DNA from 3 places in the Exiguobacterium sp. JMULE1 genome. Region 3 is predicted to be linked to each of the others. Evidence: riboswitches for the same ligand, from Rfam matches in the RefSeq annotation. Region 3 holds a riboswitch; each other region holds the start of a gene.
The links. Region 3 has a riboswitch for lysine ahead of EXW93_RS02380 (aspartate kinase). Riboswitches for the same ligand answer to the same signal wherever they lie in the genome.
Positions count from the first base shown of each region.

Region 1: linked by a shared signal. The riboswitch ahead of EXW93_RS15810 (Na+/H+ antiporter NhaC family protein) and the one ahead of EXW93_RS02380 (aspartate kinase) in region 3 are both predicted to bind lysine.
Region 2: linked by a shared signal. The riboswitch ahead of EXW93_RS00890 (amino acid permease) and the one ahead of EXW93_RS02380 (aspartate kinase) in region 3 are both predicted to bind lysine.

Region 1 is NZ_SGWC01000002.1:3,008,649-3,013,384, forward strand. It holds gene EXW93_RS15795 (SAM-dependent methyltransferase) at 1-353, opposite strand, end outside; gene EXW93_RS15800 (heme oxygenase) at 443-763, shown strand; gene EXW93_RS15805 (uracil-DNA glycosylase family protein) at 888-1,625, shown strand; lysine riboswitch at 1,718-1,896, shown strand; gene EXW93_RS15810 (Na+/H+ antiporter NhaC family protein) at 2,007-3,590, shown strand; gene htpG (molecular chaperone HtpG) at 3,866-4,736, opposite strand, start outside.
Region 2 is NZ_SGWC01000002.1:111,998-116,733, forward strand. It holds gene EXW93_RS00880 (diguanylate cyclase) at 1-671, opposite strand, end outside; gene EXW93_RS00885 (MarR family winged helix-turn-helix transcriptional regulator) at 809-1,264, opposite strand; lysine riboswitch at 1,430-1,618, shown strand; gene EXW93_RS00890 (amino acid permease) at 1,751-3,232, shown strand; gene EXW93_RS00895 (hypothetical protein) at 3,313-3,495, shown strand; gene msrA (peptide-methionine (S)-S-oxide reductase MsrA) at 3,565-4,512, shown strand; gene EXW93_RS00905 (DUF2252 domain-containing protein) at 4,581-4,736, shown strand, end outside.
Region 3 is NZ_SGWC01000002.1:424,275-429,010, forward strand. It holds gene EXW93_RS02370 (argininosuccinate synthase) at 1-193, shown strand, start outside; gene argH (argininosuccinate lyase) at 190-1,560, shown strand; lysine riboswitch at 1,631-1,808, shown strand; gene EXW93_RS02380 (aspartate kinase) at 1,921-3,120, shown strand; gene EXW93_RS02385 (aspartate-semialdehyde dehydrogenase) at 3,134-4,126, shown strand; gene dapA (4-hydroxy-tetrahydrodipicolinate synthase) at 4,144-4,736, shown strand, end outside.

The DNA of each region.
Region 1 (4,736 bases), 2.6 Mb from region 3:
ATGGCATACTGCTCGGCATACGTCTGTTCAAATCGCAAACTTCCGGAACGCCGCTTCCGTCGACTTTGGTAGTTCGCCATATTCCGGAGTGCGTCCTCGTAAAATTGTCCGTTCATCTCGATTCCGATGACGGAACAATCGAATCGGTCGTGTAAGTAAAAGTTCAAACGCCCTTTCCCACACCCGAAATCAATGACCGTGTCCTGTTTTTGAAACAAATACGTTTCGCATAATTCGTCTAGTGCCGCATAAGGCGTTGGTTCATATCGATTGTAGTGACTAAACACACCATAGAGGTGTTGCATCTCAATGGTCTCGATTCGTAATCGTTGATCGTATTCCTGTTCATTCATTGTCGTTTGTTCCTTCTTTCCGGCATTCTTGCCTTCATCGTACTATACTGAAGAAGTACGTTACTCGTTTTTTGAAAGGGGATTTTATGATGATCGTCGTTACGAACCGGATTAAAGTCAAAAAAGGGATGGCTGCAGCTCTCGCTCCTCGTTTTACGCGTCCAAGTGGACTTGATACGATGGACGGATTCATCCGCGTCGAGGTCTTATTGACGCAAAACATCGAAGAACATGATGAAATGAACGTCAACATGTATTGGGAAGACATGAAGAGTTTTCAAGCATGGCGGGAGAGTGACGATTTCAAAGCGTCACATAGTCGACCTGCGAGTAGTGAGGCAGGAGAATCGCCAATGCTCGGCAGCGAGATTCTGACATATGAAGTTGCTTCGGTCAAAGAACGCGCATGATGCACGAAAAGGACTCGTCTCGAGTCCTTTTTTATATACCTATACACAAATAGTGAAAGGGTGTAATTGTCTCAAATGGTATTATTTGTTATTATAGTGCCAATACAGAGAGAGAGGGTTCTTCATGAATTCATTAACTATATTTGAACAAGCCATTCGTAGCTTACCTGATGATCGTACGTTACGACGTGATGAATTATGGACGGACGATTTTTTATTGCAACAGGAGAACGAGCTGACCGTCTATTACTCTCCGATTGGCGAATATGTCAATACTGAAGCAAAAGTCGTCATCATCGGGATCACACCAGGTTTTGAACAGATGCGAATCGCTTTCGAAGAAGCAACGGATGCCCTCCATCATGGGGCTTCACTAGAAGGGACGGCACGCATCGTCAAATATACAGCAAGCTTTGCTGGAACGATGCGACGTAATCTCGTCCAGATGCTTGATACACTCGAGCTTCCAGCATTACTCGGAATTGAGACGGCTACTAGCTTATTCCATCAACATCAGAAATTATTGCATCCAACATCACTGTTAAAGCAACCCGTCTTTTATCGCGAAAAGAATTACTCGGGTCATCAACCGAAAATTAGTCGTAGTCCTTTATTGAGGCACTACGCGGAAGAACACTTCGTCGCTGAGATCAATCAGTTACAAAAACCAGCGTTATTAATTCCACTCGGTCGGGTCGTCGAGACGCAAGTCCGTGGATTGATTCAGGATGGACGAATCGAACAACATCAGCTTCTTTCCAACTTCCCCCATCCATCTGGCGCGAACGGTCATCGAAAAAAACAATTCGAAGAAAACCAAGCCTATTTGATGAAACAGCTCATTCAACATTTTGCCGAATGAGCAACTTTGTCTTAAATTATCAGAATATATGGTTGAATCTTTTTTGAAATACGTGATAAAGTGTCCATAAGAACAGAATATGACTATTCTATCGATGAGGTAGAGGCGCGATTTCAATCAGTACTTGGTCCGAGGATGACAACGAAGACGACTACAGGAAAGGTGACATCGCCGAAATGACAGTATGCGTCGAGCATACCGTCGTTGGTCGATTCGGGAAATACCCGATCGATTGCCATACATAACAGTTGTATGGAGCGCTCCAATTCGGCTAAGAAAGACGCATCCAGCGAGGGTGTCGGCTTTGTTGCCGGTGCCCTTGCTTTTTTTGTGCCGCGGGGTCTCATCTTTAAGCCATTTTTAAAGAGGAGGATATTTTTCATGGTCAACTATTCAGATTCCATTATTGCCCTTGTACCTGCTTTACTAGCTATCTTATTAGCCATCTTTACCCGAAAGGTCGTTCTTTCGTTAGGTGTCGGCATTCTCGTCGGTGCCCTGTTACTTCACCGTTTTAACCCGATCGATACGGTAACCTATCTCGGCAAGAATATCTTTAGCCTCTTTTGGGCGGATGGTGCCTTGAACGAGTGGAACGTTTTATTACTTGTTTTCTTGTTATTGCTCGGTGTCCTTTCCACATTAATTCAAACATCTGGTGGCGCTCGCGCCTTCGGTGAATGGGCTTCTACACACGTCAAGACAGCGCGTGGTGCACGCTTAGTCGCCTTCGGTCTCGGTATCTTGATTTTCATCGATGATTACTTCAACAGTCTCGCTGTCGGCAATGTCAGTCGTCCGCTAACGGATCGCCGTGGTGTCTCACGTGCGAAGCTTGCCTATTTGATTGACTCAACAGCTGCGCCTGTTTGTGTCATCAGTCCGCTTTCGAGTTGGGGCGCATTCATCATTTCCATCATCGCCGGTATCTTAACGACGCACTCGATTACGGATTACTCAGCGTTTAGTGCTTTCATGATGATCGTTCCAATGAACTTCTATGCGATTTTCGCGTTACTTTTAACACTTTACATCGCTTACTCTGGCGTCTCTGTCGGACCGATGAAACAGCATGAACGCCGCGCTGCGAATGGTGAACTTTTTGATGCGTCAAAAGGAACACCGATGGGGATGGCAAAAGAGGTCAACGAACATACGAACGGAAAAGTCCGGGATCTCGTCGTTCCGATCGTCGTTCTCGTCATTGCTACGATCAGTGCGTTACTCGGGACAGGTGCTCAGGCACTTGCAGCCGACAACCGTCCGTTTACTTTAATTGGAGCATTTGAGGCAACAGACGTCACACGCTCACTTGTCGCAGGTGTCGTCATCAGTTTAATCGTCGCTTTCTTGATGCTGATCGGACGAAAAATTCCGGGTCGCGATTACCGTGCAAGCATCGTCGCTGGTATGCGTTCGATGTGGCCAGCAGTCGTGATTCTATTATTTGCTTGGACGATCATCGCTGTTATTGGTGATATGAAAACAGGCGATTATCTCGCAAGCTTCATCAGCAACTCGATTTCTGCTTCGTACTTGCCGTTCTTATTATTCTTGATTGCCGGCTTGATGGCATTCTCGACAGGAACAAGTTGGGGCACATTCGGGATCATGTTGCCAATCGGTGCGGATCTCGTCATGGCTGTCGATGCCTCACTCTTATTACCGACGCTTGCTGCTGTTCTTGCTGGATCTGTCTTCGGTGACCATTGTTCACCGATTTCCGATACGACGATCCTCAGTTCGACAGGGGCTGGATCCCATCATATCGATCACGTTACGACACAGTTACCGTATGCGCTAGTCGGTGCCGTCACTGCGGCAGTAGGTTATTTAGTCATCGGTTTCACGGAGTCTTCGGTCTTCGGTTTCATCGGAGCTCTTGTCACATTCGTACTCTTCGTCGTCGTCTTGAACGTTCTCTCGAAAAAAGGCGAAACTGCTTCGGATTTACAAACGGATTGATGAAATGAAAAAGGGACTGACTCAAAAAAGAATGACGCGTCTTTTCACGCCCTTTCCTCAGGCGAGACACAAGCCTGTTTTCCTGCTTAAATGAAGCAGGAAAACGGATCTCATTCGTCTCTGACAGCGCATAAATGCGCTTTTCCTGTAGGAGTGGCGTGTGACGCGCCATTCTTTTTGTTACGAGATAAGGGTGGCAGATCATCATTCTGCCACCCTTATCTTTGTAGAGACCAACTTTGAGTCAGCCCCTTTTTTCGACTTCATGTCATGTCTTATACCATAAGTTCACACACATCATTCGCGAACGCTACCGGATCCTCGAGTGGAAGCCCTTCGACAAGTAATGCTTGTTGATACATCAGTTTGGTATAGCGCTCGAATTTCGAACGATCGTTTTGATACGCTGCTTCAAGAGATTGGAACACCGCGTGTGACGGATTCAATTCAAGAATCTTGACCGCTTCTACCCCTTCGTTATTCGGCATCGCCTTCAAGATTTTCTCCATCTCGATCGAGACGGCGCCGTCCGTCGCAAAACAGACGGGATGCGATTTTAGACGCGTTGATGCTTTGACTTCCTTGACTTGTCCACTTAACACTTCCTGCATTGCTTGGAACATCTCCGCTTGTGCGTCCGTCGTCTCTGCCGCTTCTGCTTCAATCCCTAGATCGCTACTCGTGACTGACTTGAACGTCTTCTCGTTATATGTCACGAGCATCTGGATCGCGAACTCATCGATCTCTTCGGTGAAGTACAAGATGTCGTACCCTTTATCACGCACAAGTTCGGATTGTGGTAACTTGTCTAAACGATTCGTACTCTCACCAGCGGCGTAGTAAATATGTGCTTGATCTTCCGGCATCGCTGCGACGTATTCCGCAAGCGTGATCAACTTCTTCTCCTTCGCTGAGTAGAAGAGGATGAGGTCCTGCACCTGTTCTTTATGCATGCCGTAATCATTGTACATACCGAACTTCAGCTGACGTCCGAACGCTTGATAGAACGTTTCGTACTTCGTGCGATCCTCGCGCAGAAGTGCTTCGAGTTGTGTCTTGATCTTACTTTGGATGTTTTTCGCGATCAATTTCAATTGACGATCGTGCTGCAGTAACTCACGCGAGATGTTGAGCGATAAGTCTTCC
Region 2 (4,736 bases), 310 kb from region 3:
CCTTGGTCGGTCGAACCGACAAGCGAAAGCGAGTCATCCAGACGACGACGATTGGCGAGCCCTGTCAAAGCATCCGTCATGGCGAGTTTCTGCTGATACTGGATGTTTTCGAAGTGACGGCGTAATTCCGTCAGTAATCGATAAGCGACAAAGCCAGCTAATAAATTAAAGAAGACGTACGCAATCGAGATTTTAAAGAATGTCGACCAGCTGTTCGTCAGGATGTAGATGGCGGGCAACGAATAGAGAATACCGACCAACACCATAAGCTGAAAATGACGCATCGAGACATGGATGAATCGACGAATGATCCCAATCGTCGTGATGAACAAGACGATGATCAGCGTCGATAAATAAAATCCTTCCATTTGATCAACTGGTGTTAAAAAGTAACGTGTCCCGATGATCATTGCACCAGCAACGATGGCGCTTGGGAAACCACCGATCAGCATGGCGATTGCGACAGGAACGATACGTAAATCAACACGGGCGACGTCGATTTGAATCCCGTTAAACATCAATAAAACCGCAATCAGACCAGAGACTGCTCCGAGTATAAGTCGAATGCTCCATTTGGAGTTCAATGAAATACGCGGTTGATTCCGAAACGGTAAGAACAAGAGAGTAATCGTTGTGAACAGTAGACAAAAGTTAATGATGAATTGATTCATGATGGCCAACAAATCCTCCCAACTCCCCCAGCTAACAGATTTCCATATATATACTTCCAGTATACTCAAGTAGATAACGGTTAGACATAGAGAAATCTTTAGACAAAATAGAAAAAACGGTAGAAAATCTACCGTTTTTAAGAAGATGAAGTAAGAGTATCCTCATCCATCGTCTGTAAAATTTTATCAAAGACACGAATCATCGTTTCGAGCTCTTCTTCCGTCAATGTACCGAAGCGATCTTGTAAATAGTTTTTCCGAACGATTTCGAGATCTCGAAATGCACGTTCCCCGTCCTCCGTCAAAGCGAGGACGATCGAACGACGATCTTCCGTCGAACGTGTCCGTGTGACGTATCCTTGTTTATACAGCTTATCCGTTAAAGCAGTGACTTGACTCGTCGCGAGCTCAAATTGTTCCGCGAGAAGCGTCGGGCGCTGAGGCCCATTTTCAGAAAGGCTTCGTAAGATGAAAAATTCACTCCGGGTCGCCGTTCCTTCAAATAGCCGGTTAAGTTCACGTCGCAGGGTACGAAGAATGACACGCATTTGTTCTTCGAGTCGATAAGTTAGCAAATCACGTTCCTGTGGCATGCAAGCAGCATCCTTTCTCTCAGTGGACTTCTACCATTTAGTGTACTAAACATATCGGATTTTTACCATCTACTACCCCAGATTCGAAAAAGGCAATTGACAATTTCGTGGCGTTTTGTGTAATATGGCGTAGTAATAACTAACTTAATTCAGTTCTCACTCAACCAGTGGGATGGAGGTTGCAGTTCTTAAGAGTACGGTTACGGATGTCGTCAAGCGACAGATGAAGTGACCTGAAAGGAAGAATTGCCGAAATCAATCATCGCTTTGAAGATGATCGATTGGGATTAGATCGAATAGGTCTAATACTGTCACAAGTCGGGTATCACTTACTTGTGGAGAGCTATCTTTCACGACGGTAGAATGAGGCGCATCCATTTTATTATGTTGCGTTCTCATCTTCCATCTGGAAGATGAGGACGCTTTTTGTTTTTTTCATTCAAAAAGTGTCCTCTCAAAAAATCTAAACAGAGAGAAGCGAACGAAATGAACAATCTAGATGTAAAACAAACAACAGATTCGACAGCAGAAGGATTAAAACGTGGATTACAAGCCCGTCATATGTCGATGATCGCCATCGGTGGGGCAATCGGAACAGGACTCTTCATTGCGTCCGGTGCTTCCGTCGCAGCAGCAGGACCAGGTGGGGCGCTCCTATCGTATGCAATCGTTGGTCTGATGGTCTACTTCCTCATGACAAGTCTTGGTGAAATGGCGGCGTACATGCCTGTCGCCGGATCCTTCTCGACATATGGAACGAAATTCGTCGATCCATCATTCGGCTTTGCACTTGGCTGGAACTACTGGTACAACTGGGCAGTCACGATCGCAGTCGAGCTCGTCGCAGCACAAATCGTCATGACGTATTGGTTCCCGGACGTTCCTGGATTTTATTTCAGTGCTTTGTTCCTCTTACTCATGATTGGCTTGAACTACTTCTCCGTTAAAGGATTCGGAGAAGCGGAGTATTGGTTCGCGATGATTAAAGTCGTTACCGTCATCGTCTTCTTAGTCGTCGGTGTTGCGATGATTTTCGGTGTCTTTACATCGGAGCCACCGGTTGGCTTTAAAAACTTTGCTCTTGGCGATGCGCCGTTCGTCGGTGGTATTCCTGCCGTCATCGGTATCATTCTCGTTGCCGGATTCAGTTTCCAAGGTACAGAACTGGTCGGGATTGCAGCGGGTGAATCGGAAGATCCGAAAAAGAATGTTCCAAAAGCAGTCAAACAAGTCTTCTGGCGCATCTTGCTTTTCTACGTCTTCGCGATTTTTGTCATCGGAATGCTCATTCCGTATACAAGTCCGAACTTGGTTTCGAATGACATTACGGACGTAGCGGTGAGTCCGTTTACGCTCGTCTTTGAAAAAGCAGGTCTTGCGTTCTCAGCAGCACTCATGAACGCCGTCATCTTGACGTCTGTTCTATCTGCCGGAAACTCAGGTATGTATGCTTCGACACGGATGCTGTACACACTGGCGCGTCAAGGGGATGCACCGAAGTTATTCGCAAAAGTATCGAAAAACGGTGTACCGCGTAACGCTTTGCTCGCAACAGGAGCAGTCGGTGCCCTCTGTTTCTTGACGTCGATGTTTGGTGGACAAGTCTACTTGTGGTTACTCAATGCTTCCGGGATGACAGGATTCATCGCATGGCTCGGGATTGCGATCAGTCACTATCGTTTCCGTAAAGGATTCGTTGCACAAGGTCACTCGTTGAAAGACTTACCATATGTTGCACCAGCGTTCCCGTTCGGTCCGCTGTTCGCATTCGGTCTTTGTTTCCTCGTCATCGTCGGTCAAAACTATGCCGCATTCCTCGCTGATCAAATTGATTGGGTCGGAATTGCCGCAACGTATGTTGGTATTCCATTATTCCTTGCTTTCTGGTTAGGACATAAATTCAAAAACCGGACGTCAATCGTTCGTTATGACGAGATGGACTTCCCAGAACATCCACGTCAATCATAATCAGTGAGCCACCTTCAAATGAAGGTGGCTTTTTAGATGTCGCTTCAAGTAAGATGAAAGAAAAACAGGAGGCGATCTTCGTGAATTACTGGTACCACTTTAAGCGTGCCTTCTTACCGATCGCATTATTGCTTGTGACGCTAGCCTTATACCAAATGATTTATCGTTTGAATAACATCTGGTATTCGCTTGGAGGACTTCTCCTTGTCTTTGCGGCGATTTACTTCGTCATGCGTCGTCTAAAAGCGAACCCAGAGGATTGAATGAGCAGGAAAGTCGAGTCCATTCTCTGAACGCGGTAAAATAGACACATACAGAGGAGGGGAAGATAGATGGCAAAAGCAATATTTGCAGGTGGTTGTTTCTGGTGCATGGTCAAGCCATTCCATAAATATGATGGGGTAGAGCAGGTCATTTCAGGATATACCGGTGGTCATACAGAGAACCCGACTTATAAAGAGGTCTGTTCGGAAACGACAGGTCACTTGGAGGCGGTTGAAGTCACGTACGATCCGTCCGTCATTACGTACGAAGAATTACTCGAGATCTTCTGGCGTCAAATCGATCCGACAGATGGTGGAGGTCAATTCAATGACCGTGGTGAATCATACCAACCGGCTATCTTTTATGTCGATGAAGCACAGCGTGAAGCAGCTGAACGTTCGAAAGCAGCGCTTGACGCATCAGGACGCTTCTCGCGTCCAGTCGCGGTAGAGATTCGTCCAGAAAAGCCGTTTTGGCCAGCCGAAGAATATCACCAAGATTATTATAAAAAGAATCCGTTCCGTTATCAGATGTATAGTGTCGGCTCAGGTCGCGCGAAATTCATCAAAGAAGCGTGGAAGGACCACGGTAAGGAAAAAGAATTGAAAGAGCGTCTGACACCAATTCAGTATAAAGTCACACAAGAGAACGGGACAGAACCCGCTTTCCGTAACGAATACTGGGATGAAGAACGTCCAGGACTGTACGTCGATATCGTCGATGGTACACCACTCTTCACATCAAAAGATAAGTTCCAGTCAAACTGCGGTTGGCCGAGCTTCGCTAAACCCATCTCAGAAGACAAGATGGAAGTCGAACTCGATACGAGTCACGGGATGACGCGGACGGAAGTGCGTTCTGCGAATGCGGATAGTCACCTCGGTCATATCTTCGATGATGGTCCGACAGAACTTGGTGGTCTTCGCTATTGTATCAACTCAGCAGCATTACGATTTATTCCGCTTGAAGAGCTTGATTCGGCAGGATATGGGGAATATAAAAAACATTTCGAGTAACATGTAAGGAGCAGTCAAACGATTTCGTTTTGACTGCTCTTTTTTTCAAATGGAAGGGAGAGAATCGAATGTTTCGACCTGTATATGAAGAGATTCGACAAATGACGATTGCGAAGGTGCTTGATTTCTACGATCACGAAATCCGTCAGCTCGATGAGCAAGCACGTCAGGAAAAGTACGACAAGATGAGCTTGAGTCCGTTTCGCTTTTTCCGTGGGAGTTCG
Region 3 (4,736 bases):
CGTTAAACTGTTCAAAGGAAATGCAACTGTGACAGGTCGTCAGTCCGCTGTCTCGCTCTACGATGAGAAACTTGCGACGTACACGAAAGAAGACGCATTCGATCATGAAGCAGCAAAAGGCTTCATCAAATTACACGGACTTGCCGTTTCGACGCATGCGAGCGTACATCGTCAGGCGGGTGTCACGAAATGACCAAACTCTGGGGTGGACGTTTTACGGAAAGTGCTTCCGCTCAAGCGGAAGCCTTCGGAGCATCGATCACGTTCGATCAAAAATTAGCGAGCGTCGATTTAAAAGGCAGTCTCGCACACGCGCAGATGCTATTTGAACAAGGGATTCTTGCTCAAGACGAGTGGACACAAATCGAGCAAGGACTGAAGCAACTGGAAACGACGTTAGCAGACCATTCCTATACGTTAGCGGATGAGGACATTCATATGAACCTCGAGCGTTTATTGACAGAACAGATTGGTCCGGTTGCAGGAAAACTGCATACGGCACGGAGTCGAAATGACCAGGTCGCAACGGATTTACATCTATGGATGGAACAACATGTTGAGGCGTTGACGACAGCATTACGCGAGCTCCAGTCGGTCATCACGGAACAAGCGGAGCAACATATCGAGACGGTCATGCCAGGGTATACGCATTTGCAACGGGCACAACCGATCTCGCTTGCGCATCACTTGCTCGCTTATTTCTGGATGTTCGAACGTGATGTCGAACGGTTGACGGATAATCAAAAACGAATTCGGAAATCACCGCTCGGGGCAGGTGCGCTCGCGGGGACGACATTCCCGATCAATCGTTTCCGGTCTGCTGAGTTGCTCGGTTTTGAGTCGGTCTATCCAAACAGTCTTGATGCTGTCTCGGACCGTGATTTCGTCATCGAATACCTCGGGATCGCTTCGACCGTCATGATGCATCTCTCGCGCTTTTGTGAAGAAATCATCATCTGGGCGTCGCAAGAATTTAGCTTTATCGAGTTATCCGATGCCTTCTCAACAGGATCGAGCATGATGCCACAAAAGAAAAATCCTGATTTCGCTGAGTTGATTCGTGGAAAAACGGGGCGCGTCTACGGTAACCTGATGGGCTTCTTGACGACGATGAAGGCATTACCACTCGCTTACAATAAAGACATGCAAGAGGATAAGGAAGGGGTCTTCGATACAGCAGATACCGTTCTCCAATCCGTTCAAATCTTCACTGGAATGATTGAATCTGCGACGTTTAAGACCGAAGCGCTCAAGAAGGCGACAATGCAAGACTTCTCGAATGCAACGGAACTCGCCGACTACCTTGTGACGAAAGGCATACCATTCCGGGAAGCGCACGAAATCGTCGGCAAAGCCGTCCTTTACTGTGTGCAGAACGGTTGTTTCCTGAAGGATTTGAATCTCGAGACGTATCAAACCTTCCATCCGGATATCACGGAAGACGTCTATCCGCTCCTCGATCCGGTTCAAGCAGTGGCACGCCGGACAAGCTACGGCGGAACAGGGTTTGCTGCCGTGTCGGAGCAACTCGAACTCGCGAAACAGCATCTTGCGAATTGACGGATTTTGAAAAAAATCAGTCAAATGACTGGATTTAACAAAAGATGTCTGCTATAACTGTAACTAACAACCGACAGATAGAGGCGCGGATGACATGAGTAGTATCATTCTTGAAGGCAAGCATGCCGAATGATGTGAAAGGGGAAGTCCGCCGAAGTGAACGAGAAGATGCTTCTTCTCATTTGCTGGTACAACGGTTAAGATCCGTTGTACTGCCGAAACCGATGTTTCGGAGCGCTATCTTACGTAAAAGAACGAATGACTTTGTCTTCGTTTGTCCGATCGTGATAACGACGGGCCGTAGGAACGCTCCTACCGGCCCGTCGTTTTTTTCTGTATCGGGACAAAGGAGATAGGATTGTGACAACTGTACTTAAATTTGGTGGAAGCTCGGTTGCGACTGTCGAACAGATTCAGTCTATTGCGAATTATTTGAAGAGTCGCGCAGCCGAAGGTGAAAAACTTGTCGTCGTCGTTTCAGCGATGGGCAAGATGACAGATTCTTTGATTGCTCAGGCGCAAGCCATCACAGATCGCCCCGAGCGCCGAGAACTCGATCGTCTGCTTGCCATCGGAGAAGAACAGACGATTTCATTACTCAGCATCGCCCTCAACTCACTCGGCGTCAAAGCGTTATCGCAAACAGGCGCTCAAGCGGGAATCAGTACGATGGGATTGCATACGAAAAGTAAGATCAAACAGATTGATGGAAATCTATTACGACAAAAACTCGAAACATACGATGTCGTCATCGTCGCTGGATTCCAAGGTGTCAACGAACTCGGTGATGTCACGACGCTCGGACGTGGTGGATCGGATACAACGGCTGTTGCCCTTGCGGCAGTCCTTGATAAACGGTGTGAAATCTACACGGATGTCGACGGTGTCTATACGGCTGATCCACGAATCCATGCTGCTGCTCAACCGATTCCGCACATCTCATATGATGAGATGATGGAGATGAGCGCCCTCGGGTCGAAGGTCATGGAAATGCGGAGTGTCGAACTAGGAAAAAAATACGGCGTACACATCTTCGTCGGGAAAACACTTGAATCGAAAAGGGGAACATGGATCATGGAAGCGACGGAAACAATGGAACAAAAAGCGGTGACGAGTGTCAGTGTGACGAAGAACGTCTTGACGGTATCAATCAAACACGTACCGCAAACGAATGCAGCAGTAGCCGATATCTTCGAACTGTTATCCAATCGCCACGTCAACATCGACATGATCAGTCAAACGACGTTCGACAGTGACATTTTCTTATCGTTCTCATGTCCACTCGATGAGGAAGAGTTCCTCGATGAAGCATTGAAAGACATCATGGATCGCTTCACGACAGTCAAGGTCGATCGCCATAATCAACACGCAAAATTATCTGTCGTCGGAATCGGGATGCGGGATGCAACAGGTGTCGCTTCGAAGTTGTTCGCAATCTTCCGAGCAGAGAACATCCCGTTCTATCAAGTCACGACATCAGAAATCAGCATCTCGTACACGATTGCACAAGCAGACATTGAACGGACGGTTGCAGCGATTGCAAACGCGTTCGAGTTATAAGGAGGAAAACAGGATGTATCATGTAGCCGTCATTGGAGCAACCGGCGCCGTCGGTCAAAAAATGTTACAAGTCCTAGCAGAACTGGACTTCCCGGTCAGCCGCCTGTCCGCTTACGCTTCTGCTCGTTCAGCAGGGAACACGGTACAGTTCAAGGGAGAAGATATTACGATCCAAGCGCTGACGCCAAATATCACAGAAGACGGGATCGATGTCGCGTTGTTCGCAGCAGGCGGAACGATCAGTGAGCAATATGCCCCGTTACTAGCTGAAAACGGAACACTCGTCGTTGATAATTCAAGTGCTTTCCGGATGCAGGAGACGATTCCGCTCGTCGTGCCAGAAGTCAATCCGCAAGCGATTCAAGCGACGGACCGCTTGATCGCAAATCCGAACTGTTCGACCATTCAATCCGTCGTCGCTTTAGCACCGCTCCAGTCACTGGGATTCGAACGGATCAACTATACGACGTATCAGGCCGTATCTGGTTCTGGTCAAAAAGGAATCGAGGATCTGGCACGTGGAGCACGCGGAGAAGAGCCCGTCAATTATCCGCATCCGATTCACGATAACATCTTGCCGCATATCGATGTATTCCTTGAGAACGGCTATACGAAAGAAGAGCAGAAGATGATTGATGAAACACGGAAAATCTTCAATCTTCCAGCATTACCTGTCAGTGCTACATGTGTCCGGGTTCCAGTCACGAATTCTCACTCGGTTGCAATCAACGTCACGTTTACACAACCGACGACGGTTGCAGCGATCCGTGAAGCACTTGAAAACGCACCGGGCGTCGTCCTCATCGATGATGTCGCGAATACGCGTTATCCGATGCCACTTGACGCGAGTGGGACGGACGATGTCTATGTCGGACGAATTCGACAAGATGATAGTCTCGCGAATACGTTCCATCTCTGGTGTGTAGCCGACAACATTCGAAAAGGTGCCGCCTCGAATGCCGTACAAGTCGCACGCCAAGCCATCGAACAGTCGATTCATTCATAAAAAAGGAGGAGTTCTTCATGTTCAAAGGAGCAGGTACAGCGCTCGTCACACCATTTAATGAAGCAGGCGAGTTGGATCTACACGTATTCGAACGCTTGATCGAGCAACAACTCGCAGCAGGAATTCAGGCGCTTGTCGTCGGAGGAACGACAGGAGAAGGATCGACACTGACGAACACGGAATTCGAACAACTACTGACGACTGCCGTTCAAATCACGGCAGGACGAGTACCAGTCATTGCCGGAACGGGTTCGAACAACACGGCAGCAACAATCGAGAAGACGTTACTCGCAGAGCGCCTCGGTGCGGACGCAGCGATGCTCGTCACACCGTACTACAATAAAACATCGCAAGCGGGTCTCGTCGCACATTTCACGGCGGTCGCTGATGCAACCGAATTACCAATCATGCTGTACAACGTTCCGTCGCGGACAGGAGTTGCGATCGCAGTCGAAACAGCAGTGACGTTAGCACGTCATCCACGAATCCAAGCCTTTAAGGAAGCGAGTGGAGATGTCAGCTTCATGGGTGAACTGATGGCGGCGATTCCTGAAGACTTCGCGGTCTTCTGTGGAAATGATGATCAAATCCTGCCGTACATGGCATGGGG